Regions from separate parts of the Staphylococcus capitis subsp. capitis genome, predicted to be linked through region 1. Evidence: riboswitches for the same ligand, from Rfam matches in the RefSeq annotation. Region 1 holds a riboswitch; each other region holds the start of a gene.
What was found. Region 1 has a riboswitch for thiamine pyrophosphate ahead of V6C74_RS02045 (thiamine phosphate synthase). Riboswitches for the same ligand answer to the same signal wherever they lie in the genome.
Positions count from the first base shown of each region.

Region 1 (7,635 bases):
CATAGCATTTCCGATGTCAATTGCCTTCTTACGTTCAAGTTCATCGAAATTTTTCCAACTTTGTGGGTAATCGTCCATTGTCCAAGGCATAACTTTACCTCCCAATAAAATAACTTTTAATAGTATTTACCACTATCGTGAGTTATTAAACGAAAGGTACGCTTACTAACCTTTTGATTGAGAGTCATTTGAAGTATGATGTTCTTCTTCATTTTCTGTGATATCTTTACGTGCGTGAACACTGTTACGCTGAATATTAATTAATGCTGATCGAATATAATTATATTGAGGTAAATGACTTAACTCTCTTTCCTCTAAACTGCCTTGTAGTTGGAAATGCTTGGCAATATTTTCAAACGCTAAAAGATACTCACCCATTTGCTCATCATCGATAGTTATACGATGTTTGTTATTCATCGCTCTTTCTAACATAAAACTAATTTCCTCTAACGCAAAGATACTTGGATAATAATATCGCACAACCTCTTTATTACTGAACAATTCTCCGTTGGCAGAATTATACATTTGATTGACGTTGCTAATTTTTACGTTTAAATTTAAACGTTCTCGCTTATCTACTTCATTCGTTTCGTATTTATTTTTAGAAAATAAATAATGAAATAGCGTGGCTTCTTTACGAACTAGTTCTGCAATCGCTCCTGGTAACATTGAGGAGGCCGTATTTCTGGCAACTAAGAATATCCCTATAACAGTTATGACAATACCTAATATAACGTCGATAATACGAGTATAAGCAATTTCTATACTTAAGTTATGCGAAGCTAGACCATTCAGCATAATTACTTGCGTAGTAATGAAAATAACAGCAAATGCATAATTTGCCGCAACAAATGCTTCAGTTATCACTGCTGAAACACCCATGATTAATATTGCAATTAACGGATTAATGTTTAAGGCTAATATTCCTGACAAAATAAGGGCGCCAATAATTGTACCTATTCCTCTTGCTAATGCACGGTCAAGTGAACGGATTGTCGTCATATTTGAAAGAAGTACAGTATGTGCTGAAAGTGGTACCCAATAAGCCTTTTGAATATTAAATCCTAACGCAATAAAAATTGCTATAGCCATAATAACTGTATATTGTAGTGCATTTCTAAAGACGATTGAATCAAAAGTTAAGTTTTGATAAATACGTTTACTATAGAGTGGTTTGCGAATATCAGCTTCATGTTCAATTTGATTGTCGTTCGCATGTACCATTTCATCGATTTTCAATATATGATTCAATAAATTTTCAAATTCTGAAGGTACGTCCACAGGCTTTGTCCATGGTCTTGAAGTTCGAGGTTGTTGTATTCCATTATAAATATGATCCATCATTTCAATAAGATCTTGTGGAATAGGACGAACATTTTTCTCATTTAATTCGAGTAACTCTGAATAGATACCTTGTGCTGCAGTATGTAGGAGTATTAACTTTTGGAAACGTGAACTTAACTTTCCATTACCACCTGATGTAGAAGTGATAAGGAGCTTTTCCGATGTTCTAAATTCAGTTACAGCATTTCTCGCGTATGTTTTAAACGCTTCAGGGTCATTATAATGATGTAACAAGTTATGAATTGTAGCAAAATCCGCGTTAATCGCTCTATCTTCTGCTTTAACTTTGGTAAATAAGATGGTTAACATTACAGTTATTGTCGCTAATATACCACCAATAAGAATGCCTAACCCACGTAGTAATGCTTCTTCTGGCGCATGAGGTAAATTAATAGGCAAACAATATGTTACTAAGAAGAAGGTAGAAGACGGTCCAGCTACTTTGAGTGCATTAAAAATATAATACGGTACCGCAACTACAACAAGTAAGATAAGACCAAATACTATCGGCTGTATAATCGTTAACGTACCTAACATCATACAAAGTGAGAACGACAGTGAGCAGATAATAACTGTTCTTAACATAGATTGCGTTGAGCCTTTAAACACATAGACATGTGCAAGTGTACCTGTTGATATTAATAAGCCAAAATTGAAAAATCCAAAAAAATAGCCTATTAAAGCAGGTATAATAAGTAATAATCCTTGTCTTAGCCCTTTATAATAATCAATTTTAGATTTATCAACACGGGTCAGTGAATTAAGTACGTGATTCACTTTAATCTTCCTTTCTAATTTACATCCCCAAATAAGAACATAAGAAAGAACGAGACAATTTAATTTTATGAGTTGAATAACATTGTCTCGTTCATTTTTTATAATCTATGATGTTCATAAGTGTTGCATTTACTTACCAATTATAACACTGATTATTCATTTATGTTGAACGTGCGAATTGAATTATTTTTCTACTGTTCGACTTTCATCTATCTTAGGTTCCTCAGTAATAAACTTACTAATATTTTGGCTAAATGTTTGGAAGTGTTCAGATTGATTGTGTTCTTCAACAGCATTTTCATCTTTATAATTTTCAACGACCACAAATGTATTCGCTTCGCTTACATCTTCATAGTGATGATAGAATAAATTTCCTTTTTCTTGTCTAGAATGTTCCACTAAGTCAGCCATTAATTGTAAGTAATCTTCGCGTTTATTTTCATCAACTTTAATCTTAGCATTAATGATAATCATATGAATCATCTCCTCAACTTCTTAACAGTTTAATACATAGATAACCTGAAACATCATGCTTTAAACTCTTGTAAATTCAGAAGAAAATAAAAAACATACTAAGATGAGTGGTTTGGGAATCTTAGTATGTTCGAGATAAAAATATTAATTTGATTGTTCTTCATCTACAACAAGTGGTTGATCTGGTTTAACGAAGAACCATAGAATAGCAGCTATAACTGCAGGAACAATTAATAATTGTAATGTCATTGACCAACCTAGTTGATCGACTACTATACCGGCAAGTAATGGGCTAATTAGTGCGCCGATGTTCCCCCATAAGTTCATCCAACCAGACACTGTGCCTGAGAAGTTACGACCAAGGTCAGTCGCTGCTGCCCAGCTCATACCCATTGAAATACCTACGCCACCTAAACATAAGGATAACCAAACAATTGTCATGTATAAGTTATCAGTATGAACTGCTAAAAAGATTGATACAGAGAACACTACAAATCCAGCGATAGCAATCGCACCACGCGCTACAAATCGTGACTGCCCAGAATTTAAAATTTTGTCTGAGATTGCCCCAGCTGAGAGTATAAGGAAGAACATAAACAACCATGGCAATGAACTGATTGCCATATCTTTGAAATCCACATGATATTGCTCAGCCAAATATGTTGGTAACCAAATTAAGAATAATGCGATAACGAATTGTACTACAAAATATTGTAGTGCAATTGCATAGAAACTAAAGTGACTTAAGAAACGTTTCCAAGGTGGTAAAGACTTTTCAGTTGCAACAATATCACGATGCTCAGTGATATATTTCTTCTACGCTTCACTTACCATTTTGTGATGCTCAGGTAAATCTTTAGCAATGATTGCCCATAAGATAGCCATAACAGTACCAACTGCACCAAAGATATAAAATGCTGCTTGCCAGTTAAAGGCATTAACAATTGCAATTGTGATAATCGGTGCTAGTACTGGTCCAAAATAAGACCCAGCTAGAAGAGCACTCGAAGCTCTTCCTTTTTCGTTTTTAGCAAACCAAAATGAGTTAAATACAGCATTCGATGGGTACATTGGGGCTTCACCCACTCCGAATAAAAATCTTACAAAATATAATAAACCGTGATGTTTAATCATACCTGTCAAAATTGTGAATGCACTCCACCATACGAGAGCTATAGTAATCATTTTACGAGGACCAAATTTCTCAGATAACATTCCAGAAGGCACTTGCATAAATGCATAACCTAGTGAGAAAAATGAGGCTAATAAACCAAATTGTGTTTTTGTCATACCTAAATCTTTCATCATTGGAGCTGCAATATATGAAATATTAGACCTATCCATATATGCAATTACACCGATGAGGAAGAACCCAATTGCAAAATACCAGCGTACATTACTGCGTTTTTCATTCATATTTGTTTCCTACTTCCATTTAAATTATGTTGTTTCTATATAAGATGTCGTTAAGTTTCAGAAATTCCCTGCGATGACTGTTAAAACTACCCTTTTTAGAACAACTTTTTAAAGTTGTAGCGCTACAATTTTTATATAATATAGCACGTTGTGAAAACGGTTACAATAGTTTAGACGAAATTTCTTTAAAAAATGTATATTTTTCGTATATTTTACTGGAATCTCCAGTTTTAAGCATGTGATTTAGATTCACTTATATAATGGTGTCTAAAACCATATTTTTTATAAAATTGAGTAGCTTAAAACATTAAAGTAATTATTTTTTATTCATTATATGAAGCATATATGTAATTTTATGCATAAATTGAATATGATTAATAAAAGCTAAAGAAGTTTGAAGAATATTCCTAAAAATAGTAAACTGAATTCAAAGAAAAAGTTTGAAATTTTTTGATACAATTTCATATCAATCCACTGGAAGTGCCTTTGTTTAGGGCTGAGAGTAAAGAAGTGACTTTATAATTCCTAGAACCTGATCCAGTTCATACTGGCGTAGGGAAGTGGCGACAAGAGAGTTTTAGGACTTATATAGATGATTTAAGCGCTATTTCCCATTCAGGGAGGTAGCGTTTTTTTATTTATAAATTTGAGGTGATGCACATATTTATCGCAATAACTTACGATAAGACACTTACAACACAAGACTTAGAACACTTCTTAAATATCGAGGAAGGTATTGATGCCCTATTAATTCGGACGTCTATGCCAAAAAATGAATTAAAGAAGATTTTGATTCAACTCATTAACCAAGGTTTTCCTAAGGATAAAATGATTATTCATAGTGACACGGCATTATTAGAAGAATTAAACCTTAGTCGTATTCATTTTAAAGAAAATGTTAAAACAGCTTTTGCATATAAAAAATCACATCCAGAAATCCAAGTGGGTATGTCCACACATAGCATAGATACTATTTATACATGTATAGATGAAGGAATTGATTATGTTTTTTACGGTCATATTTTCCCTACTCCCTCACATCCGCATGACGCGCCACGTTCACATGATGAAATTGTAGAAGCATTAACTCTACCTATACCTATTTATGCTATCGGAGGAATTTCTGAACAAACGATTTCAAAGCTGGAATATGGATTTGATGGTATTTGTGCTATTTCATTTTTCATGAATGCGTCTTTAAAAGAAATTAAGGAATTAAGAAGGAAGTGGTTGCAACATGCATGATGTACTTATTATTGGCTCTGGTGTCATAGGTATGTCAATTGCTAGACAATTAAGCGCAACAAATTATGACATCGCGATCATCGACCGAGATGTTCCAGGTAAACATGCTTCATATAAAGCTGGAGGCATGTTAGGAGCACAAAATGAGTTTATTGAAGATAACGATTTATATAAATTAGCCATTGAATCGCGTGGGATGTTTCCTAAATTAAGCGAATCTTTATTAAATGAGACTGGAATCGACATACAGTTCAAAGATTCAGGACTTATTAAGATTGCTAACCAAGAAGATGACCTCGAATCACTCACACGTCAATATGAGTTCCTTAGACAAATGGATTCTAGTGTCAAACTACTATCCAATGATGAACTTATACAGCTTACCAATGGGAATGTTGAACCAGCTTATGGCGCAATTCATATACCAAATGATGGTCAAATCAATGCTAATAAATACACGAAAGCTTTGTTTAAATCGTTACAACAACATCACATCACACGATATTATCACCAAGAGGTTCAATCGATTGATAGAAGAAATGGCTACTACGCTGTGTGTACTGACCAAATGTCACCTATTGAAGCACATAAAGTGATCATTGCAAGTGGTGCTTGGTCCTCTCAATTATTAAAAAACTACTCTCTTCCTAGAGAAGTCATTGGAGTTAAAGGCGAAGTTCTATTACTGGAACATGATGAACTAGAACTTAAAGAGACATTATTTATGACTAATGGATGTTATATCGTTCCAAAACAACCCAATCGTTTCTTAATAGGAGCAACAAGTGAATTTAACAATTACTCTGTAGGCACATCAAAAGGCGGTTTAAATTGGCTTTTAGATCATGCAAGCGCTCGTGTTCCAGAACTTAAGAATAGTCGTGTTCTAAAAGAATGGTCAGGTGTTCGTCCTTACACGAATAATGAAATGCCAATGATGGATCAAATTGATGATGGCTTGTTCGTTGTTACAGGGCACTACCGTAATGGGATTTTATTATCTCCCGTAATTGGACGCGATATAGCAAATTGGTTAATTTCTGGCATTAAACCACCCCGTTATTCAAGCTTTAGTGTGAAAAGGAGGAACAATTATGAAGTGTATTATTAATGGAGACTCATTCAACTTTGACCAAGAACAATCAATTTATGATGTTTTAACAGCGCTAGAATTAGATCCTAAGCGCGTCATCGTTGAATTCAATAAAGAATTAATTAAACAAGATAAGTATCATGAACATACTGTTAGAGAAGATGATCGATTAGAATTATTAGAAATTGTTGGAGGCGGATAAAATGTTTAAAATTGGAAATTTAGAATTACAATCTCGTTTATTATTAGGTACTGGTAAATTTGACAATGAAGATATTCAATCACAAGCGATTGCAGCTTCAGAAACCAATGTTTTAACCTTTGCTGTTCGTCGTATGAATTTATATGATCGTGATTTACCTAATCCTTTAGCTAACGTTAACTTAGAAGACTTTATTACTTTTCCGAATACAGCAGGTGCTAAAACAGCTGAAGAAGCAATTAGAATTGCTGAAATTGCTAACCATGCAGGTGTATGTGACATGATTAAGGTTGAAGTTATTGGCGATGACGAAACGTTACTTCCTGATCCATTTGAAACATATGAAGGTTGTAAGGTACTTTTAGAAAAAGGATATATCGTATGTCCATATATCTCAAATGACCTCGTCTTGGCGAAACGTTTGGAAGAACTAGGTGTACATGCAGTCATGCCACTTGCATCCCCTATTGGAACTGGTCGTGGTATTAATAATCCACTTAATTTAAGTTATATTATTGAAAATGCAAATGTACCGGTTATTGTTGATGCAGGTATCGGTTCACCGAAAGATGCATGTCATGCAATGGAGCTAGGCGCTGACGGTATATTACTCAACACAGCGATTTCTGCAGCTAAAGATCCTGTTAAAATGGCTGAAGCAATGAAGCTTGGAATTAATGCGGGTAGACTTTCATACGAAGCTGGACGTATACCAGTAAAATATACTGCACAAGCATCAAGCCCTACTGAAGGTTTAGGTTTTCTATAATGTCACGCTACGATAGACAAACGAGATTTCACCCTTTTGGCGAAGACGGACAACATCAACTCTCTACATCACAAATACTTGTCTTTGGTGCTGGAGCTCTAGGGAGCCATATCATAGACCAGCTTGCTCGCATGGGTGCTAATCATCTTACAGTTATAGACATGGACATCGTTGAAACATCAAATTTACATCGTCAAACGCTTTATGACGAAGAAGATGCCTATCATCTTGTTTCTAAAGTTGAAGCTGTAAAAAATAAGGTGAGTCAAACCAACTCAGAAGTCACTCTTACTGCTTATGATGTTGAAGTCACTT
Region 1 covers NZ_CP145263.1:416,346-423,980, reverse strand. The annotation lists gene V6C74_RS02065 (DUF2188 domain-containing protein) at 1-90, opposite strand, end outside; gene V6C74_RS02060 (FUSC family protein) at 166-2,121, opposite strand; gene V6C74_RS02055 (putative quinol monooxygenase) at 2,305-2,595, opposite strand; partial or broken gene V6C74_RS02050 (MFS transporter) at 2,740-4,011, opposite strand; TPP riboswitch at 4,478-4,587, shown strand; gene V6C74_RS02045 (thiamine phosphate synthase) at 4,666-5,256, shown strand; gene thiO (glycine oxidase ThiO) at 5,249-6,367, shown strand; gene thiS (sulfur carrier protein ThiS) at 6,351-6,551, shown strand; gene V6C74_RS02030 (thiazole synthase) at 6,553-7,320, shown strand; gene V6C74_RS02025 (thiazole biosynthesis adenylyltransferase ThiF) at 7,320-7,635, shown strand, end outside.

Region 2 (7,635 bases), 370 kb from region 1:
CTAACATTTGCTATTCAAGATGCTTAAACTATTCCTTATTATAAAAGGAGTGTATCAAGAACTAATTGAGATGAATTAGTTCCTTTTACACTCCTTTTTTTATTTATTTAATTTCTTTCAAATTTTTCTTCTTTTAGTTTAGGTTTAGATTGCATCATTCGATTAAAGGTCTTCTTAAGCTCTTCACCAGTTAAACCATCATCTACCAATTCCTCTAGTAAGCTTTCGGCATAGACTTGTCTTAAAGTATAAATATGACATTCCAAAACAACAGACATTGATTTTTTAAAATTAGCGACATTTTTAACCGTAGCATCAAATAAAGCTGGATCATTTGCAGGTCTAGTGATGACTACTCTAATATCTAATAATTGTTTATCATCCATATATGTTTTAAATGTTTCATAGTGCTCATTTGAAATAATAATCTCAAGTAACCAGCCTGTTCCACTACCTTCTTTATTTATAATAACGCCATCTTCGATTTCATATTCTGAAACGCCACCATTCTCATTTACAATTTGAAACCGAACAGCCTTAAATGTTTTCATTATTTCACATCCCAATTGTTTTTTAAATATACAATAAATTAAATTATAAGCAGTTATGAACTTAATTAATGATTATTTTCTTTAAATATATCAAAAACATACTACAAATAGCTATCATTTTAAGGGTATTTGTAATTTTGACCAAATTATAACCCGTCAATTATTATGTATTACAAGAAGGAGGTGACACATGTTAAACAAAATAGTAATAGTAGGAAGGTTGACTAAAGATGCTCAAATTTATGAGAAGGAGGATAGTAAGGTCGCAACATTTTGTGTAGCAACTGAAAGAAATTACAAAGATGAAAATAATGAAATATCAAGTGATTATTTATTGTGTAAAGCTTTCGGCAAAACAGCAACCAATATCGAAAAATATACTAGTCAAGGTACATTAGTAGGTATAACAGGACAAATGCGTTCAAGAAAATATGAAAAAGAAGGACAAAAGCATTTTGTAACCGAACTATATGTAGAAACAATTAAATTTATGTCTCCAAAAACTAAACATAATGAAATCCTCTCTCAAAATCAATACGATGAAGACACTTATCATTCAGACGACATTGAAATTATTAATATTTAAAAATTAATTCTCTCCCTAAACTCCATCCTATTTTTAATAAAAATTAAATTATCCTTTTCTTTCAATTATACTCAAGCGACCTACTTTGATCGGCCAATATTAAAGTAAGGTCGCTTTTAATATTTAAGTCATCAATCATTCAATCAACTTATAATTATCTGACAGATTTCAATTATATTACAAACTTGTTTAAGAATCGATACAATCTCAAAACTGTCATGACAGTTTTGAGTAGAAATTTAATTCCAATTATAATTAATATTCATTGTAATTCGAGTGTAAAAAAGAGCTTGTTTTTTTTATTTCACTGTAACCTACACTGTTTATACAGATGTTAGAGTAGTACTTGTAAATTAGTTAAGAAAACAAATCACTTTTAGGAGGATTTTTAATAATGAAAAAGACAATTATTGCATCATCATTAGCAGTAGGATTAGGCGTTGTAGCAGGTAATGCTGGACACGACGCACACGCAAGTGAAGCAACAAACGTTGATAAAGCAGAATTAGCTCAAAAAGCTCAATCAAATGACCAATCATTAAACGAAAGCCCTATCCAAAAAGGTGCTTATAACGTAAACTTTGATTACAATGGTTTCAATTATCACTTTGAATCAAATGGTACTCACTGGAGCTGGAACTATGCACAAAATGGTCAAGCTACTCCACAACAAGATGTAAGCAACCAAACTTCAGCTGACCAAGTAAGTTCACAACAACAAACTAGCCAAGCTCAACAAGCTCAACCAGAACAAACTTCTGCTCCACAAACTGAGCAAACTCAACAACCACAAGCTAAAGCAACTACTTCTTACAGTGCACCAACTAACAACACTGCAAGTAGTCAAGCTTCATCAAACCAAGCTTCAAGTGGTTCATCAGTAAACTTAAATTCACACTTAAAACAAATTGCTCAACGTGAATCAGGTGGCGACATCCACGCTATCAACCCTTCAACTGGCGCAGCTGGTAAATTCCAATTCTTACAATCAACTTGGGATTCAGTAGCTCCAGAACAATATAAAGGTCAATCTCCAGCTAACGCTCCAGAAAGCGTACAAGACGCTGCAGCAGTTAAATTATACAACACTGCAGGCGCTAGCCAATGGGTAACTGCATAATTTAAATATATGATTATTAACCATCTTCTCAATATGAGAAGATGGTTTTTTTATTTAGAAGCACATTTAATTGATTTAGTGAGAGTCGTTTGATAATGTAATTATTGAATTAAATAAATATTAACTACTAGGGGAGCCACAAGGCTGAGATGATATGATTCAGACCCTTATAACCTGATTTGGTTAGTACCAACGTAGGAAAGTAGTCTTTATCAAATAAGCATCGCTATGCCCAGATTTAGCTACTTTTCATTGTTGGAAAGTAGTTTTTTTATTATCCAAGGAGGCTTATTTAATGAAATTTTCACAAGAATTAAGGGAAGAAGCTCAACCAATTATTGAAAGAATTTACAATGATAACTTTATTCAAGAATTATTAGCTGGGACTTTACCTAAACAAGCAGTACGTCAATATTTAAGAGCGGATGCATCATATTTAAAAGAATTTACAAACTTATATGCCTTACTTATTCCAAAGGTTCACACTATGCAAGATGTAAAATTCTTAGTCGAACAGATTGAATTCATGTTAGATGGTGAAGTAGAGGCACATGAAGTACTGGCTGATTATATCAATGAATCTTATGAAGAAATTGTTAAAGAAAAAGTTTGGCCACCAAGTGGAGATCACTATATTAAGCATATGTATTATAATGCTTATGCTCATGAAAATGCAGCATACACTATAGCTGCAATGGCACCTTGTCCTTACGTATATGCAGTTATAGCTAAGCGTGCGATTAAAGATCCTAAATTAAATAAAGATTCAATTACCGCAAAGTGGTTTGATTTTTATAGTACTGAAATGGATCCACTTGTTGATGTTTTCGATCAATTGATGGATCGTTTAACGGAAGAATGTACTGATAAAGAAAAGCAAGAAATCAAAGAAAACTTCTTGCAAAGTACAGTACATGAGCGCCATTTCTTTAATATGGCTTATATCGATGAAAAATGGGATTTTGGAGGAGAAAACCATGAACAAGCCTAAAATAGCATTAACGATAGCTGGAACAGATCCCACTGGTGGCGCAGGGGTAATGGCTGATTTAAAATCTTTCCATTCATGTGGCGTATACGGTATGGCAGCAATCACTAGCATTGTCGCTCAAAATACTCTAGGTGTTCAGAGCATTCATAATTTGGAAACAAGTTGGGTACAAGAGCAACTTGATAGTGTTTTTGATGATGAATTACCACATGCTATAAAAACAGGAATGATTGCAACTAAAGAAACAATGGAACTGATACAAAGTTATTTGAAAAAGTATTCAGATATTCCTTATGTTATTGATCCTGTTATGTTGGCGAAGAGTGGAGATTCACTCATGGACGATGATACTAAATCTCACTTACAAACTACCTTATTACCTTTAGCTGATGTTGTAACACCAAATATTCCTGAAGCAGAGGAAATTACTGGTTTAAAAATAGATAGTGAAGACAATATCCGCAAAGCAGGAGATATTTTTATCAATGAGATTGGTAGTAAAGGCGTTGTTATTAAAGGTGGTCATTCTGCTGATTTAAATAACGCTAAAGATTTCTTATTTACGAAGGACGATTTTTATACTTTTGAAAATAAACGCTTCGATACTAAACATACACACGGAACTGGTTGTACATTTTCAGCAGTAATCACTGCAGAACTAGCTAAAGGTCGTTCTATATATCAAGCAGTAGAAAAAGCTAAGTCGTTTATTTCAATGAGTATTGAACATACGCCTGAAATTGGTAAAGGAAGAGGTCCAGTGAATCACTTTGCATATTTAAAGAAGGTAGGTTTAGATGATGAATAATTTAGAAAGATTACGTTCAGAAAATCCACTTATTGTTTGCTATACCAATGACGTTGTTAAAAATTTTACAGCTAACGGGTTACTTAGTTTAGGAGCAAGTCCAGCAATGAGTGAAGCACCTGAAGAAGCAGAAGAATTTTACAAAGTGGCAAGTGCATTAGTGATTAATATAGGTACACTAACTCATGATAATGAAGAAGATATCATGAAAATAGGGAGAATCGCTAACGAACAAGGTACGCCAATTGTCTTCGACCCCGTGGCAGTAGGCGCGTCTTCTTACAGAAAACAATTTTGTAAGAGATTTTTAGAACAAATTGAAGTTTCTGTAATAAAGGGAAACGCATCAGAACTACTTACGCTTGTTGACTCTCAAACTACGATGAAAGGAACAGATAGTGATAGTTCACTTGATGCAGTTGAAATTGCTAGAAAGGCCCATAAAAATCTCGAAACAGCAATTGTCATTACAGGTAAGGAAGACGTTGTCGCACAAAATAATCAAATTGTTAAACTTGCTAATGGCTCACCTCTTCTAGCTAAAATTACCGGTGCAGGTTGCCTTTTAGGTGGAGTAGTGGCAAGCTTCTTATTTAGAAATACTCGACCAGAAATTGAACAGTTAATTGAAGCGGTTAGTGTGTACAATATTGCTGCAGAATTAGCTGAAAATAAAAACCATGTCCATGGCCCTGGATCATTTTTACCAGAATTGCTCGATCAAATGTATCAAATTGATGAGACAACATTTGAAAAATATGTACATAAAGTAGAGGTTTAATCTTATATGTTTAGCTCAGAGCAATTACAAGTATATTTTATTTGTGGAACTCAAGACATACCAGAAAATAGAACCATTGAACAAGTACTTGATGAGGCTTTGAAAGCCGGAATCACTATGTATCAATTTCGTGAAAAGGGCCCATCATCTTTAATAGGTGAAGAGAAGAAACAGTTAGCAATAAATTTAAAACGAAAATGCGAGAGATATCACGTACCATTCATTGTCAATGACGATATAGAGTTAGCAAAATATATTGATGCTGATGGTGTTCATGTTGGTCAGGATGATAAAGAAGTTAAAGATTTTGCTATGCAGTTTAGAAATAAAATTATAGGTTTGAGTGTGGGTAATTTAGATGAGTATCAACAATCGGATTTATCTCAAGTGGATTACATAGGTGTAGGGCCTATGTATACCACTACGTCAAAAGATGATGCTAACGCTCCTGTTGGTCCTCATATGATTACAAAATTGCGAGATTATGTTGGAGAATTACCTATTGTAGCAATAGGTGGTATTAATGAAACAAATATTGAACCAATTGCTGAAGCCGGTGCTGATGGCGTTTCAGTAATTTCTGCAATAACTAGAAGTAAGAATATTGACAAGACTGTTAAGCATTTTCGTAAATACTTTAATTAATCAATATATTTTTCCACTTTTTGTTTTCTACTATAGTATGAGTATGATAAAATGAATCCTATGTGAATATTACAATAGAGGTGGAAAAATGAAGAAAAAAGCGTTACTACCTTTGTTTTTAGGGATAATGGTTTTTCTAGCAGGGTGTGACTACTCTAAACCTGAAAAGCAGGACGGATTCTTCTTTAATACATTCGTTCAGCCAATGAAACATCTCTTACAATGGTTAGGAAATGATGTATTTAATAACGACTATGGACTAGCGATTATTATCTTAGTTCTTGTTATACGTTTAATCTTGTTACCATTCATGTTATCAAACTATAAAAATAGTCATATGATGCGTGAAAAAATGAAAGTAGCTAAGCCAGAAGTTGATGGTATTCAAGAAAAAGTTAAACGTGCTCGTACTCAAGAAGAGAAAATGGCGGCAAACCAAGAATTGATGGAAGTTTATAAAAAATATGATATGAATCCGATGAAGAGCATGCTCGGTTGTTTACCAATGCTTATTCAAATGCCAATTATCATGGGATTATATTTCGTATTAAAAGATAAACTTGTTAATGGACTTTCTGATCATCCACATTTCTTATGGTTTAATTTAACTAAACCAGATATTTGGATTACGATTATTGCCGGTGTTCTTTACTTTGTTCAAGCATATGTTTCAAGTAAAACGATGCCTCAAGAGCAACGCCAAATGGGATACATGATGATGATTGTTTCACCAATCATGATTATTTGGATTTCATTACAAGCGTCATCTGCACTTGGTTTATATTGGTCAGTCAGTGCCTTATTCTTAGTAATACAAACGCATTTTGCAAATTTGTATTACTCTAAACTTGCTAAAAAAGAAGTTCAACCTTTCATCGAACAATATGAAAAAGAACATAATCCGTCTTCTAATAAAAAAGGCAAAAATACGCAAGTTGTTTCTAAAAAGAATAAGAAATAGGTAATAAGAAAAGCCAGCAAATTAAATTATGATTTGCTGGCTTTTTCATGTGTCAAATTTACAAATTTGTGTTGTTATTGAAATTCCATTCGTGTAAAAATTGTTTTAAGAATTGAAGCATAAAATGATGACGTTCTTCAGCAAGCTTTCTTCCAGTTGAGGTATGCATCAAACTTTTAAGTTTTAATAATTTTTCGTAAAAGTGCTTAATTGCTGAAGGATCAAATGCTTCAATATTATCAGTATGTAGTGATTCGAATGGCACGTTAGATTCAGTCCACATTGGTTCGCCGAAATATCCAGCGAATTGAAAAGTTCGAGCAATTCCGATTGCGCCTAGCGCATCCAAACGATCAGCATCTCTTACGATTTGCCCTTCAATCGATAATGTGGCTTGATTGTTTTTACCACCACGGTAACTCATATTTTGTATAATATGCAAAACATGTTGAATATCATCTTGGGTTAAGTCAATCGTTTCTAGAAAAGTAGAAAGTTTATCATATGCTTGTTGTTCATTCGTTATTTTGCTATCCACTGTGTCATGTAATAAAGCGGCAAGTTCTATAATCGTTGTATGTACTAAACCCTCATTTAAAGCGATATACTTTGCTAATGTATGAACCCGTTCTACATGCGCGATATCGTGCCCAGTGTGATCATCTTTATGAACCATTTTCATATAGTTACATGCGTGTTTAATTTTTAATTCATTTTCCATAATAGTCTCCTTCACAAATAAAAGGTTTAGGAACAACCCAGACCTTTCAATTTATTATAGAATTGGTGACAATAATTGAGAAATACCTTCTTTAAATTTAATCCAAGTACTGCGTTGCTCGTATCTTTCTTCTGTAAGTCTAGATGACACTTTCATATCGTTAATAAATGCTTGCTTAAGGGAGCGTGCGACACTCTCATCATAAATAAAGGCATTTACTTCAAAATTCAATGTGAAACTACGATTATCCATATTAGCAGTACCTACACTTGCGAGTTCATCATCGATGACCAATACTTTAGAATGTAGGAAGCCATTCTCGTAATGATACACCTTTACGCCGGCCTCAAGTAAAGATGCGACATTTTTAAGTGTAGCCCAGTATACGAATGGATGGTCTGGCATACTTGGAATCATAATATTGACTGCCACACCACCAAGTGCAGCAATTTTAATTGAGTCTAAAAATGC
Region 2 covers NZ_CP145263.1:785,916-793,550, forward strand. The annotation lists gene fabZ (3-hydroxyacyl-ACP dehydratase FabZ) at 1-27, shown strand, start outside; gene V6C74_RS03925 (YwpF-like family protein) at 108-551, opposite strand; gene V6C74_RS03930 (single-stranded DNA-binding protein) at 742-1,137, shown strand; gene V6C74_RS03935 (transglycosylase family protein) at 1,532-2,257, shown strand; TPP riboswitch at 2,377-2,475, shown strand; gene tenA (thiaminase II) at 2,553-3,248, shown strand; gene thiD (bifunctional hydroxymethylpyrimidine kinase/phosphomethylpyrimidine kinase) at 3,235-4,056, shown strand; gene thiM (hydroxyethylthiazole kinase) at 4,049-4,837, shown strand; gene thiE (thiamine phosphate synthase) at 4,844-5,482, shown strand; gene yidC (membrane protein insertase YidC) at 5,571-6,443, shown strand; gene V6C74_RS03965 (HD domain-containing protein) at 6,502-7,164, opposite strand; gene cls (cardiolipin synthase) at 7,219-7,635, opposite strand, start outside.
Region 2: linked by a shared signal. The riboswitch ahead of tenA (thiaminase II) and the one ahead of V6C74_RS02045 (thiamine phosphate synthase) in region 1 are both predicted to bind thiamine pyrophosphate.

Region 3 (7,635 bases), 1.2 Mb from region 1:
ATCTAATAGTAAACACACAATTGCTGGTGCAAAACAATTACATGGTAAACAGTTAAGCTTTAATAATATTAAAGATGCGGATGCGGCACTAAGTTTAGTTAAAAAATTCGAGGAACCTACAGCAGTAGCTGTTAAACATATGAATCCATGTGGTTTAGGTGTTGGAGAAACTATTGAAGATGCTTTTAAAAATGCATATGATGCTGATAATCAATCTATTTTCGGCGGAATTATTGCCTTGAATCGTACAGTAGATGCTGAATTAGCAGAAACATTACATTCAATTTTCTTAGAAGTAGTTATCGCTCCTAAATTTACTGAAGATGCACTTGAAATTTTGACTAAAAAGAAAAATATCCGTTTACTTGAAATAGATATGACAATTGATAATGCTGAACAAGAATTTGTTTCTGTTTCAGGTGGTTATTTAGTGCAAGATAAGGATAATAAGGATGTCAAACGTGATGACATGACTGTTGCAACTGATGCACAACCTACTGAATCACAGTGGGAAGCAATGTTGTTAGGATGGAAAGTTGTAAGTTCTGTTAAAAGTAACGCAGTGATTTTAAGTAACGATAAACAAACAGTTGGTATTGGTGCGGGTCAAATGAATCGTGTTGGTTCAGCTAAAATTGCTATCGAGAGAGCAATTGAAATAAACGATAACGTTGCGCTTGTTTCAGATGGCTTCTTCCCAATGGGAGATACAGTAGAATACGCGGCAGAACATGGTATTAAAGCGATTATTCAACCTGGTGGCTCTATAAAAGACCAAGAATCTATTGATATGGCTAATAAATATGGAATCACAATGGTTATGACTGGAATGCGACACTTCAAGCATTAAGTTTTACTTAAAGAAAGGAGTAAACTTATGAAAGTTTTAGTTATCGGAGCTGGTGGACGTGAACATGCGTTAGCTTCTAAAATTAATCAATCATCACTCGTTGAAAAGGTCTATGCTATACCAGGCAATGAAGCAATGGTTAAAGTGGCTGAAATTCATAATGAAATAGCCGAGTCAAATCATCAAGAGATAATCAATTTCGCTAAAAATAAAAACATTGATTGGGTGATCATTGGTCCAGAACAACCATTAATTGACGGTCTAGGAGATTTGCTTAGACAACAAGGGGTAAAAGTATTTGGCCCCGGACAAGATGTTGCTCAAATTGAAGGCTCTAAGCTATTTGCGAAACAACTAATGGAAAAGTATGACATCCCCACCGCAGATTATAGGGAAGTTTCAAATCAATCAGATGCTCTAAAATATGTTGAAACGTGTGAGTTGCCAGTAGTTATTAAGAAAGATGGTTTAGCAGCTGGAAAAGGTGTAATCATTGCCAAAACACGTGATGAGGCAATCGAAGGTGTAAAAGCTGTATATCCTGAAGAGCAGGGACGAGTTGTTTTTGAAAGCTTTCTAGAGGGTGAAGAGTTTTCTCTTATGACATTCGTTAATGGTGATTATGCAGTTCCTTTTGATTGTATCGCTCAAGATCATAAACGTGCATATGACAATGATGAAGGGCCTAATACTGGTGGTATGGGTGCATATTGTCCCGTTCCACATATTAGTGAAAATGTACTTCGTCAAACAAATGAGCGCATTGCCCAGCCTATTGCTCAAGCGATGAGTAAAGAGGGGCATCATTTCTTTGGCTTACTTTATATTGGAGCTATTCTAACTAAAGAGGGCCCTAAGGTGATAGAGTTTAATGCGAGATTTGGGGATCCAGAAGCGCAGGTAATACTCACACGTTTAGATAGTGATTTAATGCAGCACATCATTGATTTAGAAGAACGTGAACCAATTGATTTTAAATGGAAAGAAGAAGCAGTTGTAGGAGTAATGTTAGCGTCCAAAGGATATCCAGGAGCTTATGACAAAGGGTATAAAGTTAGTGGTTTCGACTTAGATTCTCATTATTTCGTTAGTGGTTTAAAGAAAGATGGAGACCATTTTGTTAATGCTGGTGGGCGTGTGATTTTAGCCATCGGCGAAGGAGCTACGGTTAAGGATGCACAAGTTGCTGCTTATAACAATGTAGATAAAATTGAAAGTGATAATCTTTTCTATCGTAAGGATATAGGTAATAAAGCAATAAAATAGTAAAAAAGAGAGTGGGACAGAAATATAATTTGTCAAAATTATTTTCGTTGTCCCACCCCAACTTGCATTGTTTGTAGAATTTCTTGCTAAAGAAATTCTCTATGTTGGGGCCCCGCGGCAAGAATGACTAGGATTGAAAGAAGCTTGATACAAGCGCACTTTCAATTCAGACATCTACTGCCAATATGTTAAGTGAGGCTGAGACAATGAATTATGTCTCAGCCTCTTTTTAGTGTATATAGTTTATACAGATACAATCTAAAGAACCTAGCAAGATTTTATCCTAATTTACCAAAACGTACATCGTGAATGCCAGTTAATGGTATATAACTTGATAGTATGAAAGACAACCCAATAATCATTAATACACATACAATAAATACTAAATCTTTATAAGAGAAAGGTGTCTTGTAATAGTATGTTCTAGGACCATCTTTAAATCCTTTAGATTCCATCGCAACTGAGAGTTGATGAGCACGTCTTATGTTTTGACTTAATAATGGAATAACTAAATGATTTAATCTTTTGAGCCCTTTGTAATTAGAGGCATCAATCATTTGGTATCTCATTTTTAATGAGCGTCTCAATTGTATTAATGAACTAATAATTAAAGGTACCATTCGAATCGCTGCCATAAAGGCATAAGCGATTTTAGGTTTGATTTTCAGATGTTGCATTAAACTATAAAAAATCATAACTATTTGAGATGTTAATGCAATCAGAATACCAAACATTGATACTGTTATAGTTCTTAAAGAAAGATGTAAGCCGCGAACAATACTTTCTTCACTGATTTGAACAATTCCAAATTTCACTAACATATGCTCGCCATCTCCATAAAGAATCATAAATAGTGATGATAGTAGTGCGAATAGGGTGGTAACGAGTATGAATAGACCTGTAATTTTAAATTCTGTGCCATTAAATAATAGTAAGAAAATGAACATGAGTAACACGATATAAATCATAAAATCGAAATTATGAATAAAAATTATAAAGAAAAACAGTGCTATCCCTAGTATCAATTTCGTAATAATATTTACATCATCAACAAAGGTGTGACGTTTCTTCCATCTTTCAAACAACGTGTTCACCTTCAATCTCTTTAAGTATGCCATCTTCAACATGTAAACGACGTGTTGGATAGCGACGAATAATTTCAGAATCATGTGTAACCATAACAATTGTTTGTCCTTGCTTAACACGTTCTTGGAAGAGTTTAATAAGCTGGAATGTATTATGACTATCCAAACCGAATGTAGGTTCATCTAATAACACAATTTGTGCTTTTGAACTAAGAGCAGTCGCTACGCTTAATCGCCGTTTTTGTCCCGTTGATATTTCAAAGGGATGATGGTTTTTCACTTGATCTAGGTGTAGCAATTTAAGCAATTGAGTGGTTTCTTGTTCAGCATTTTCAGGGTCTAAATGATTGTAATGAATGTAAATTTCATCATAGACAGAATTCGTAATAAATTGTAATTCTGGATTTTGATACACGAGATACATATGTTTCGCTGCTTGTTTTATCTTTTTCAATTCTTCGTTTTTATAGGTCATTCGGCCTTTATATTTTATTAATTGAAGTATCGATTCGAGTAAAGATGTTTTTCCAGCACCATTTTTCCCTGTTATAGTTAGCCATTCTCCCTTATGTAATTCAAGTTCATCTATAGAAAAGAGTGTTTGTTTACCACGCACAATTTGACCTTGTTCAAATTTAAATAAGGTATGAGAAGGTTGATCACCTAGATTAATAGGACGTGGCGCATTATTCCAGGCTTTGGGATGCCATACGCCATACTCAGTTAGTAAATGTTCATAATCATTAAGGATGTGTTGAGGAGTACCATCAGCTATGATCTCTCCTTCATAATTCATTAATAGTACACGATCGACATGTTGCCAGATGTGTTCAACCTTATGTTCAACTATTAATACTGTTTGATCGTCCCACAATTCTATTAATTTCTTCCATAAATCCTCAGTTGCCTGCACATCTAACATTGCAGTTGGTTCATCTAAGAATAAGGTCTTCGCTCTTTGTAAAATGGTTTCTACTATAGCTAATTTTTGCTTCATGCCTCCGCTTAGATGATTGACATAAGTTTGATCAGAAACTTTTAAATTCACTGATTCAAGCGCTTTTTTTATCTCATTATCCATTTCACTACGAGGGATTTTACGATTTTCTAGCACAAAAGCTAACTCTTCGTATACCTTAGGCATACAGAATTGCGTATCAGGGTCTTGGAAAATAACACCACTTTGACGATCGATATGTAATTCATCATATTTCATTGGTAGTTCGATTAAATTAGGAACAATACCACTTAGTACATTAAGTAATGTGCTTTTACCCGATCCTGATGGACCGAGTAAAAGCACTTTTTCTTTATCATTAATCTCAATATTTAAGTTATCAAATATTTTTCTATCCCCGTTTGGGTATTTCAAGCGTAAATTTTTTACTTTTAACAATTAAAAAATCCCCTTATAGGTTGTCATAATCATGTTTAGAAGCAGGTCTGAAGAGTTTAGTAACTCCCGTTTTGTCGAGTGCTTTAACAAGCCAATATGACACTAACCCTGTGATAACAATTCCGCTAATTGCGCGGAATAAAATGTATAAAAATAAGTTCCATCCAGCAACTTCATTTAAATAACCGTAAAAATAATCTACAGGAAAAGTAGCGAGAGCAGTTACGAGACCAGCAAGCATTGCTACTGCTGCAGAACGAGATTGATATTTAAAAATTGCAAAAATAATTTCACAAGCTACACCTTGTAATAAAGCATAGATAATTGTAGGTATATCAAATTTACCCATTACAATGGTTTCTCCAGCTCCAGCAGCGAGTTCAGCTAAGATTGCGATACCTGGTTTTGGAATAATTAAGTAGCAAACAACTGCTGCCATGAACCATACGCCATATGTAAGTTGCTCTAAGTGGATACCTGCAACTTGCGTAATATTGTAGAAGAACCACCATAAGTTATAGATGATTGCAAAGACTACAGAAATTAATACAGTTACAAGTATTTCTGATAGTTTTAAACCTTTAGACATTGTGTCTCCTCCTAAAAAAACGCACAACCCTCCCTAGGAAAGTTGTGCGTCAGAAGATATATCTTAATGAAGTAAGTTCATCTAGATTCTATAGTTAACTACACTTTCCTACGCTAGTATCTAGCTAGATCAGGTTCAAAGGGTTTGAGGGATTCCTCATCTCAGTAAATATACACCCCTAGTGCGTCGATATTTTTAATTTAACTTAAATGTATGATTTTTCTGTTGTATTGTCAAGGCTGTTTAAAGACATGGATAAATAAGTTAGTAAAGTTTTTAATTAAAAAAACTCTCAAAGCAAAAACTTTGAGAGCGCTTCATGATTACGATATATAAAAATTAGTCTAATGTATCTTGTACATCTTTTTTAGTTTGTTCAATATCATCAGTCTTTTCTTCATTTTGCTCTTTTAGTTTTTCTTCTGTTTCTTTCGCTTTTTCAGCTGATTTCTTTTCAAATTCTTCTTTTCCCATAGTATTTCCACCCCTTATATAGGAATAATAGTTTACACATTAAGTTTACCCCGTTATTCTATAGATAAACCCTAATAGGTCTCTAGACGTATTTCATGGTTAATTTAAAGACAATTATAATATCTTCATATATAATAACGTTTGAGGTGAACAGTATGTCTTTTCTTAGGAAACACACCGAGATCATATTTAGCTACATTATCGGTATCGTTTCACTTTTCACAGGTCTCATCATTCTAATTAACTTACCATTAATAAAACAATTCAATGGTGACAAAAAAGTTAATACTCATGTACATAATGTATGGGAATTTCTTAATGCATTCTTCGCTGAAATTATAAAAGTGATGAGTAGGTTTATAGGTAGTTTCCCAATTATAAGTGCCATTATCATTATTTTATTTGGTATCTTAGTTATGCTTTTAGGTCATACTTTATTTAGAACTATAAAATATGACTATGACATATCCATTTTCTTCTTAGTTATTGGTATTATGTATTTTATCATTACATTAATATTAATGACTCAAGTTTATGGTTTCTTCGCAATTGTGTTCATTATACCGTTCATCGTTCACATTGGTTACATTGTTTATAAAGATGAATTAAATAAAAATAACCGTAAAAGTCACTACATGTGGATTATTGTGACATATGGTATTAGTTATTTAATTACACAAATTTTTTTATACGGTCGTATAGATGCGAATGAAATTGAATCAATAGATATTTTAAGTGTGAACACATTCTTCATTATAATGTGGTTATTAGGCCAAATGTCTATATGGAATTTCTTATTCTTAAGACGCTCATTACCATTAACTAAAGAAGAGTTAGGTGAGGAAGAACCTGAACTTTCTAGAACAAATAAAGGGAACGTATCTAATCAAACTAAAGTTCACTTAAAACAACTACAAGATAAGACAACAGAATATGCACGTAAGACTAGAAGAAGTGTAGATTTAGATAAAATAAGAGCTAAAAGAGATAAATTTAAAGAGAAAGTTAAAAATATTGTAGATATACAAGAAGATGATATTCCAAATTGGATGAGAAAGCCAAAATGGATTAAACCAATGTATGTTGAGTTGTTCTGTGGCGCTGTTATATTATTCTTTACATTCTTAGAATTTAATAACCGTAACGCCTTGTTCTTATCAGGAGAATGGGAACTTTCACAAACACAATATGTCGTAGAGTGGGTAACACTCATCTTATTACTATTCATCATTATTATCTTTATTGCTACGACTTTAACTTATTACTTAAGAGATAAATTTTATTATCTACAGCTCTTTATGGGTAGTATTTTATTCTTTAAATTCTTAACTGAATTTATCAATATTATGATTCACGGTCTATTGTTATCAATTTTCATCACACCAATTTTACTGCTAATGTTAATTGCAATGATTGTTGCTTATTCATTACAGTTAGGAGAGAAACCATAATTCATTAATAAAAGTCATTGTTATTGTTTATTCAATAGCAGTGGCTTTTTTAAATATAATTACAGACTGATATTTGTTAAAATAATTTTTGAAATTGTGCATACGGTTTATTTTTAGAAAAAGAGAATAGAAAGTGAGGTAAAGGTGAAAATGAAAATAGCAACGTTGAACAAAGGTAAAGAAACGAAATATCTTAATCAATATCCTTTAATAGATGAGGAAGATATTTACCAACATGATCACTTAAAAGAAGGGGATTTAGTTAAGATTGTGACTGATCAACAGCAATACATTGCTACTGGTTATGTTGGCCGTCAACATAAAGGATTGGGTTGGGTATTAAGCTACGATGAGAATGAAGACATTAATACTCAATTTTTCGTAAAATTATTTGAAAAAGCATTAGATGAAAGAGAATACTATTTTAATATTGATGGTACAAATGCTTTTAGACTTTTTAACGCTGAGGGTGACGGCGTTGGTGGTTTAACAATCGATAATTATGATAGCCATTTATTAATTCA
Region 3 covers NZ_CP145263.1:1,704,606-1,712,240, reverse strand. The annotation lists gene purH (bifunctional phosphoribosylaminoimidazolecarboxamide formyltransferase/IMP cyclohydrolase) at 1-850, shown strand, start outside; gene purD (phosphoribosylamine--glycine ligase) at 878-2,116, shown strand; gene V6C74_RS08485 (energy-coupling factor transporter transmembrane protein EcfT) at 2,395-3,201, opposite strand; gene V6C74_RS08480 (ABC transporter ATP-binding protein) at 3,194-4,597, opposite strand; gene V6C74_RS08475 (ECF transporter S component) at 4,611-5,186, opposite strand; TPP riboswitch at 5,275-5,376, opposite strand; gene graF (glycopeptide resistance-associated protein GraF) at 5,526-5,660, opposite strand; gene V6C74_RS08465 (hypothetical protein) at 5,816-7,111, shown strand; gene V6C74_RS08460 (class I SAM-dependent rRNA methyltransferase) at 7,262-7,635, shown strand, end outside.
Region 3: linked by a shared signal. The riboswitch ahead of V6C74_RS08475 (ECF transporter S component) and the one ahead of V6C74_RS02045 (thiamine phosphate synthase) in region 1 are both predicted to bind thiamine pyrophosphate.

Region 4 (7,635 bases), 650 kb from region 1:
AACTGTACGTTTTATTTTAAATGTTCATAAGGACTGTTATTTACAAATGAAACGATTTGATCTACGAATAATTTTGCACGTAATTGGAATTCACTATCCTCTAAGTATAATGTGCCATCGTCTAATTTTGCGTAATCTGAATCATGTGTAGCAATTTGTGTAGGAACTGCAATACCTAATAAACTGCGTATAATCACTCTTAAATGTGATAATGGTTCTGAACTTACAATACCTCCACTATTTCCAATGAGACCCACCGGTTTCATTTTGAAATAATCCATATTTAAATGATCTAGAGCGTTCTTAAGTATGCCAGAAAATGAGCCATGATAATTAGGCGTTCCAAGAATAAAGAAATCCGCTTCCATTGCTTTATCCTGAAGCTCTTTAACATTATTTTTAATATCTTCAGCAGCTTGTGTTGTACCAGAAAAGTCTAATTGATGAATTGGTTTCTCAGCTAAATCAAATATATCTACATCAACATCATGTTCATCTAATTGACCTATAAGGTATTTAGCTAAAGCATTAGTATGAGAACCTACTCTAGCACTGCCTACAATTATTAATCCTTTCATCTTTTACACCTCTTAATTATGTTAATTGATTCTCTTCTTTTAAAAATTTCTTAATTGCTTTACCGACTCCGCTGTTTTCATTTGAATCAGTCACATACTTAGCGACTGTCTTAACTTCTGGTGCAGCATTATCCATTGCGACCGAATAACCGACTCTTTCAAGCATTGAGACATCATTTAAGTTATCCCCTAGTGCCATGACATCTTTTAAATCAATGCCGAGTTGTTTCGCAATAGTAGATAAAGCTATGCCTTTTTGCGCATCTGAATGTGTAATTTCTAAATTACCTCTTGAAGATGAAGAAACTGCAAGGTTTGGTGATTGAGCTAATTCTTGACCTACAAGATCAATTTTTTCTAAATCAGAATCGAACGCTAAAATTTTCATGATTAATTCACCAGGAATATCTTCAATTTTGTCATAATTATCAACAATTTTTAAAGTTCCATTATCTATACGTTTTTGAATACTGTTCTCGATTTTCTCAACATCTGCTTTTTGACCAGCACGTTCAGCGATATCAATATAAATTTCTAAGTCTCTTTGAGGATTTTCCGTATAAATCCCTCTATTTGTGTAAACTTGATAATATATGTCTTTTTCTTTCAATGTAGACGTTATCTTACTCACTAAAGAATGATTAAGATGAGATGTACTCATAATATTGAACGTTTCATCGCGAACTTCGGCTCCGTTCAAGCAGATATATGGTACTTTTAAATCTGTTTCAGCAACTGGTGTATTCGCTTCGTAAAATGCACGCCCTGTCGCGATAACAACAGTGATACCATGTTCTTGTGCAAATTTAATCGCTTCTTGGTTCTCTTGAGAAATTTCGTGTGCAGCATTAAGGAGCGTTCCATCCATATCTGTTGCAATTAGCTCTATCATTCGTTGACCTCGTTTCTTCCCGTTTGTAGGTATTTATTTTTAATTTAGGTTTTTAAATTTAATTTTTGAAAAGGTTAGCATGTATTGTCACTCTTTTCATACACAATTATTCTAACAAATTTGTGTCATTTTGTATCTTTGCTTGTTTGAGTGCCTTCTTTTGTTGGCGAATATTTTTGAAGAAATCACGTAAAAGTGTGCTGCATTCATTTTCCAAAATACCCGACTCAACAATAGCTCTGTGGTTGAATTGAGGCTTCTCTAACAAGTTCATCAAACTGCCGGTACATCCTCCCTTAGGATCAACAGCACCATAAACCACTCGTGGTATTCGACTCATCACGATGGCTCCTGCACACATCACGCAGGGTTCAAGGGTGACATAAAGAGTACATTCTTCTAAACGCCAACTACCCACTACCTTAGATGCACGTTCAATCGCAATGTGTTCAGCGTGTGCAGTAGGTAGTTGTAAGGATTCTCTTAAATTATGAGCGTGTGCAATGACTTGATCATTTTTAACAATGACAGCTCCAATGGGCACCTCCCCTAGAGCTTGTGCTTTCTGAGCTTCTTTGATTGCTAAACGCATGTAATCTTTATCAGTTCTCATATGTGTTGCAATACCTCACTTATGGTACAATACTCATTGTCTATTTTAACATTTGGAGAAGTGAATATGAATAAACCATTTATTGCAATTGAAGGACCTATAGGTGTTGGTAAATCTTCACTTGCACGAATGCTAAGTCAAACGCTTGGTTATTACGAAGAGAAAGAAATTGTTGACGAAAATCCTTTTCTATCAGACTTTTATGACGACATAGAAAAGTGGAGCTTTCAAACAGAAATGTTCTTTTTATGTAACAGATATAAACAAATTCAAGATATCGAGGCGTTAGAACAAGGCGTTGTAAGTGATTACCACATACATAAAAATAAAATATTTGCAAATAACACATTAGATTCGAAAGAGTTCGATAAATTCAGTCGCATTTATGATATTTTGACTGAAGATCTTGAAATGCCTAATATGATTATCTTTTTAGATGCAGATTTAGATGTTCTCAAAGCTAGAATAGCTAAACGTAATCGTAATTTTGAACATACTATTGAGGATGATTATTTATTAAAGCTGAAACAAGATTATAAAGCTTATTATGAATCCTTGAAAAATGAGGGCGCGAATGTCATACGTATTGACACAACTGAGAAAGATTTTGTTAACAATAGTGACGACTATAAAGAAATTTTAGAATTAATAAAACCAATGATTGGAGATAATATAGATGAATAATTTTGGTATTCCTCAAAATGCGATTATCACTATTGCAGGTACTGTGGGCGTCGGAAAGTCAACATTAACACAGGCGCTTGCTGATAAATTAAATTTTAAAACTTCTTTTGAAAATGTTGATCATAATCCTTATTTAGATAAATTCTATCATGATTTTGAGCGTTGGAGTTTTCATCTACAAATTTACTTTTTAGCGGAACGCTTTAAAGAACAAAAGCGTATGTTTGAATATGGTGGTGGCTTCGTACAGGACCGTTCTATTTATGAAGATGTTGATATTTTTGCGAAAATGCATGAAGAACAAGGTACAATGAGCCCGGAAGATTTTCACACGTATTCAGAATTATTTAACGCTATGGTAATGACACCTTATTTTCCTAAACCAGATGTGTTAATTTATTTAGAATGTGATTATGATGAAGTGATTGATCGTATTAAGCAACGTGGTCGTGATATGGAAATTAATACAGACCCTGAATATTGGAAAAAATTATTCAAACGTTACGATGATTGGATTAATAATTTTGATGCTTGTCCAGTGGTGCGCGTCAATATTAATGAGTATGATATTCACGAAAATCTGGATTCACTAGACCCAATTATCGATAAAATAGCTCATATCATCCAGACTCATCGCCAAGTTGATACAAGACCTTAAAGTGAATTGAAACTTTGCTTATATTCTATTTTTTGACAACCGATCTAATTATATATAGGTTAATACTACAAGTTAATGAATTACACTAGGGGTGTTTTTAACTGAGATGGAATCTATCCAAACCCTTTGAACCTGAATCTAGTTTAAACTAGCGTAGGAAAGTGTGATGACGCTCTTAATATTAATTTGTCATAATATGTGATGACTAAGAAGCACAACTTTTTTACGGAAGTTGCGCTTCTTTTTTTAAAAAATTTTAGGAGGATTAAAAATGGCAAAAACTGCAATTATTACTGGAAGTAGCCGTGGTTTAGGAGCGGTAATTGCTCAAACATTAATTAATAAAGGTTATAACGTTGTTGTGAATTATAAACATAGCAGAGAAAAAGCTGAAAAATTGATTGAGAATATTAGTAATGAAAAAGCAATTGCAATTCAAGCTGATGTGACAGAACGTGCCGAAGTTAACCAAATGGTCAAAGTTGCAAAGGAACATTTTGGTAATATAGACATTGTTATTAATAATGCACTAGTTAATTTTAAGTTTGATCCAAACCAACAAAAGAACTTCAAAGATTTAACTTGTGAAGATTATCAACAACAACTTGATGGCACTTTAAAAGCTGCATTTAATGTTACACAAAGTGTCATACCTCAATTTATTGAAAAACAGGCAGACAGAATTATTAATATTGGAACAAATCTATATCAAAATCCAGTCGTCCCCTATCATGAATACACGACTGCTAAAGCTGGCTTAATAGGTTTTACTCGTAATATCGCTGCAGAGCTAGGTCAATATGGTGTAACAGCCAATGTGGTTTCTGGGGGATTATTAAAAACTACTGATGCTAGTGCAGTAACGACGCCTGAGGTATTCGACTTAATCGCTCAAACGACACCGCTCAAAAAAGTGACTACGCCACAAGATGTAGCAAATATGGTTGCTTATCTAGCTTCTGATGAAGCAAGTGGTATCACTGGCCAGAATTTAACTGTTGATGGTGGGTTAACAATGAATTAATGTATGATGTTTAATAGAAAATATCGATTAAAACTTACATCTAAATTTAAATGTAGAGTGAAACCTCTTTTTTTAAAGACAAATATAATAAAAGCATGGTTACTTGAACTCACTCAAATATCCATGCTTTTTAATTAATTTTGCTATTTTTTATATTGATCTAAAATTTGTTTTACATCTTTAGCACTGTCAATAATGACATCCGCATCCGCTTCATGAAGTTCCTCTCTTTTTGCGATACCAGTTAGTACTCCTATACTTAAACCTAATTTAGCGTTTACCGCAGTTTTCATATCATTTGTAGTATCACCAATGATAGCAACTTGATCTGGTGAAACATCATAAGCATCAAATAAAGGATTCAACACTTTTGGATTGGGTTTTTCTTCAGCATGAGTTTCTGTAGAAATAATTAAATCAAATAATTCTTTAGATTGCGTTTCTTCTAGAAATTGATCTACGCCTTTTTTGGTATCACTAGTGACAATACCAATTTTATAACCTTCGTTTCTAAGTTCCTGAATAGTCTCTTGTACACCTTCAATCCAATTATTTTCAGGAACACGAGTATCAACAAGTTCTTGGCTAGTATTTCTTGCCCAATCAGATGTATCTTCTCCAGTAACTTTATTAAAAGATTTAATCATATCTCCTAATGATCCTGAACCCATAATTGAATCAGGAACAATTTTATCGTCAACAATTCCAAGTTGACGGTGTGCTACTTCTTTGTCGTGTACAGGAAATGTCTCTAATAGTTTATCAACAAGGCGCACACCGATTTTTTCCCAACTCTTATCAAATTCTATTAGCGTGCCATCTTTATCAAATAATATCCATTCCATTTTTACTTCTCTCCTGAAAATGATTTTTTGTAGTACATTCATTTACATATTATTGTAATATAGAGACTTCAATAATTATAGAAAAGTGGATTATGGTTTCTTTATTTCACAAAAAAGAGCTTTCTCGAATGAGAAAGCTCTTTCAGTGTATAACACATTAATAGTTAGGGACTTCAACTCTCCAACCATATTTATCTTCTAATTTACCGCTTTGAATACCAGTATATGTGTCATATAATTTTTGAGTGATTTCACCTGGCTCATTATTATTAATAACAATTTCTCTGTCTTCATAGCGTAACGTACCTACTGGAGAAATAACCGCTGCAGTACCTGCACCAAATACTTCTGTAAGTTCATCTTTGTCGTAAGCGTCGAATAATTCGTCAATTGAAACTTTTCTTTCTTCAACTTCGTAACCTAAGTCTTCAGCTAATTGAATAATTGATTTTCTAGTAATACCTGGTAAGATACTTCCATTTAATGCAGGTGTGACTATTTTTCCATTTTCAACGAAGAAGATATTCATACTTCCAACTTCTTCGACATATTTTTGTTCCACACCATCTAGCCATAATACTTGGTCATAACCTAATTTATTAGCATTAGTTTGTGCAAGTAGACTAGCAGCATAGTTACCGGCAACTTTCGCAAATCCTACTCCTCCACGTACGGCACGAACATATTCGTCTTCAACATAAATTTTAGTAGTTTTTAACGTGTCTCCACCATAATACGCACCTGAAGGCGATAAAATGATTAATAACTTATATTGTTGAGATGCACGTACACCTAGAATACCTTCCGTAGCAAATACGAATGGACGAATATATAATGATTGCCCTTCACCCTCTGGTACCCAGTCACGTTCAACATCAATAAGTTGTTTTAATCCCTCTAATAATGCTTCTTCGTCAACTTCTGGCATTTCTAAACGCGCTAAAGAATTATTAATACGTTTAAAGTTTTGGTCTGGTCGGAATAATACCACTTCACCGTTGTGTTTATATGCTTTAAGCCCTTCAAATACCGCTTGACCATAATGTAAACCTTGTGCTGCTGGTGAAATTTCAAATGGTGCATAAGGTACAATCTTCATATCATGCCAACCTTTATCTGCATCATAATCCAAACTTAGCATATAGTCTGAAAAATATTGACCGAATCCTAATTTCGATGTGTCTGGTTTTTCTTTCAATGTATCTCGTTGTTCAAATTTTACCTTTTCTGACATGAATATAGCCTCCTAGTAATTTCTCCGAATTGAATAGTTACTCTAAATTATATCAATCGCATTTATACTATTCAACGAGTTTTCTAAGTATTCAAAATAAATGTACAAATATAATTATGTACTCTTTATTAGTTAAACATTACCATATCAAACTTACAAGTTTAGTTATTTACGTATGTTATAGATACATTGGATTTAAAATATAAAAAACTCCTTTTAAAAGTTTTAATTTTAAAAGGAGTAAGTTTTAGCTAAACTACTTTATTAATTATATAAGATTTTCTATTTAGCAACCTTTTCTTTTTCTTCAATTGCTGCGAGCATCAACTTAGTCATTGAGGCTAAATCATATTTTGGATTAAATCCCCACTCACCACGTGAACAGCTCGTATCGATACTATCAGGCCATGTTGAAGCAATATTTTGACGTTCTGGATCAACATCATAGTCTAGTTCGAAATTAGGGTAGTACTCTTGAATGGCTTTTTTAACCATTTCAGGTTCTATACTCATTGCACTTAAATTATAACCATTACGCGTTTCTAATTTGGCACCATCTGCTTCCATTAATTTTATAATAGAGTCGATGGCATCATCCATATACATCATATCCATATATGTGTTCTTATTGATATAGCTTGTATAACGACCTTCTCTTACTGCTTTAAAATAAATTTCAACAGCGTAGTCAGTCGTGCCGCCACCTGGCTCCTTCACATGTGAAATAAGTCCTGGGAATCTTACGCTGCGAGTATCTACGCCAAACTTAACATAATAATACTGACACAGTAATTCGCCCGCAACTTTATTAACACCGTACATTGTAGTAGGTTGTTGGATTGTTACTTGTGGTGTATTTACTTTAGGCGTTGACGCGCCAAAAGCACCAATAGAGCTTGGTGTAAAGAATTGTAGTTCATACGTACGTGCAGCTTCAAGAGCGTTCATTAATCCTCCCATATTTAAATCCCAAGCGAATAATGGATTCTTCTCAGCAGTTGCGGATAATAATGCTGCCATATGCATTAAAGTGTCTGCCCCAAAATCTTCGATAAGCTTATACATACGCTCTCTGTCTTTAACATCTAAAATTTCAAATGGACCATT
Region 4 covers NZ_CP145263.1:2,207,591-2,215,225, forward strand. The annotation lists gene V6C74_RS11030 (NADPH-dependent FMN reductase) at 12-578, opposite strand; gene V6C74_RS11035 (Cof-type HAD-IIB family hydrolase) at 595-1,470, opposite strand; gene tadA (tRNA adenosine(34) deaminase TadA) at 1,577-2,083, opposite strand; gene V6C74_RS11045 (deoxynucleoside kinase) at 2,150-2,767, shown strand; gene V6C74_RS11050 (deoxynucleoside kinase) at 2,760-3,425, shown strand; TPP riboswitch at 3,503-3,602, shown strand; gene V6C74_RS11055 (3-oxoacyl-ACP reductase) at 3,697-4,449, shown strand; gene V6C74_RS11060 (HAD family hydrolase) at 4,593-5,294, opposite strand; gene V6C74_RS11065 (branched-chain amino acid aminotransferase) at 5,452-6,528, opposite strand; gene V6C74_RS11070 (NAD-dependent epimerase/dehydratase family protein) at 6,811-7,635, opposite strand, start outside.
Region 4: linked by a shared signal. The riboswitch ahead of V6C74_RS11055 (3-oxoacyl-ACP reductase) and the one ahead of V6C74_RS02045 (thiamine phosphate synthase) in region 1 are both predicted to bind thiamine pyrophosphate.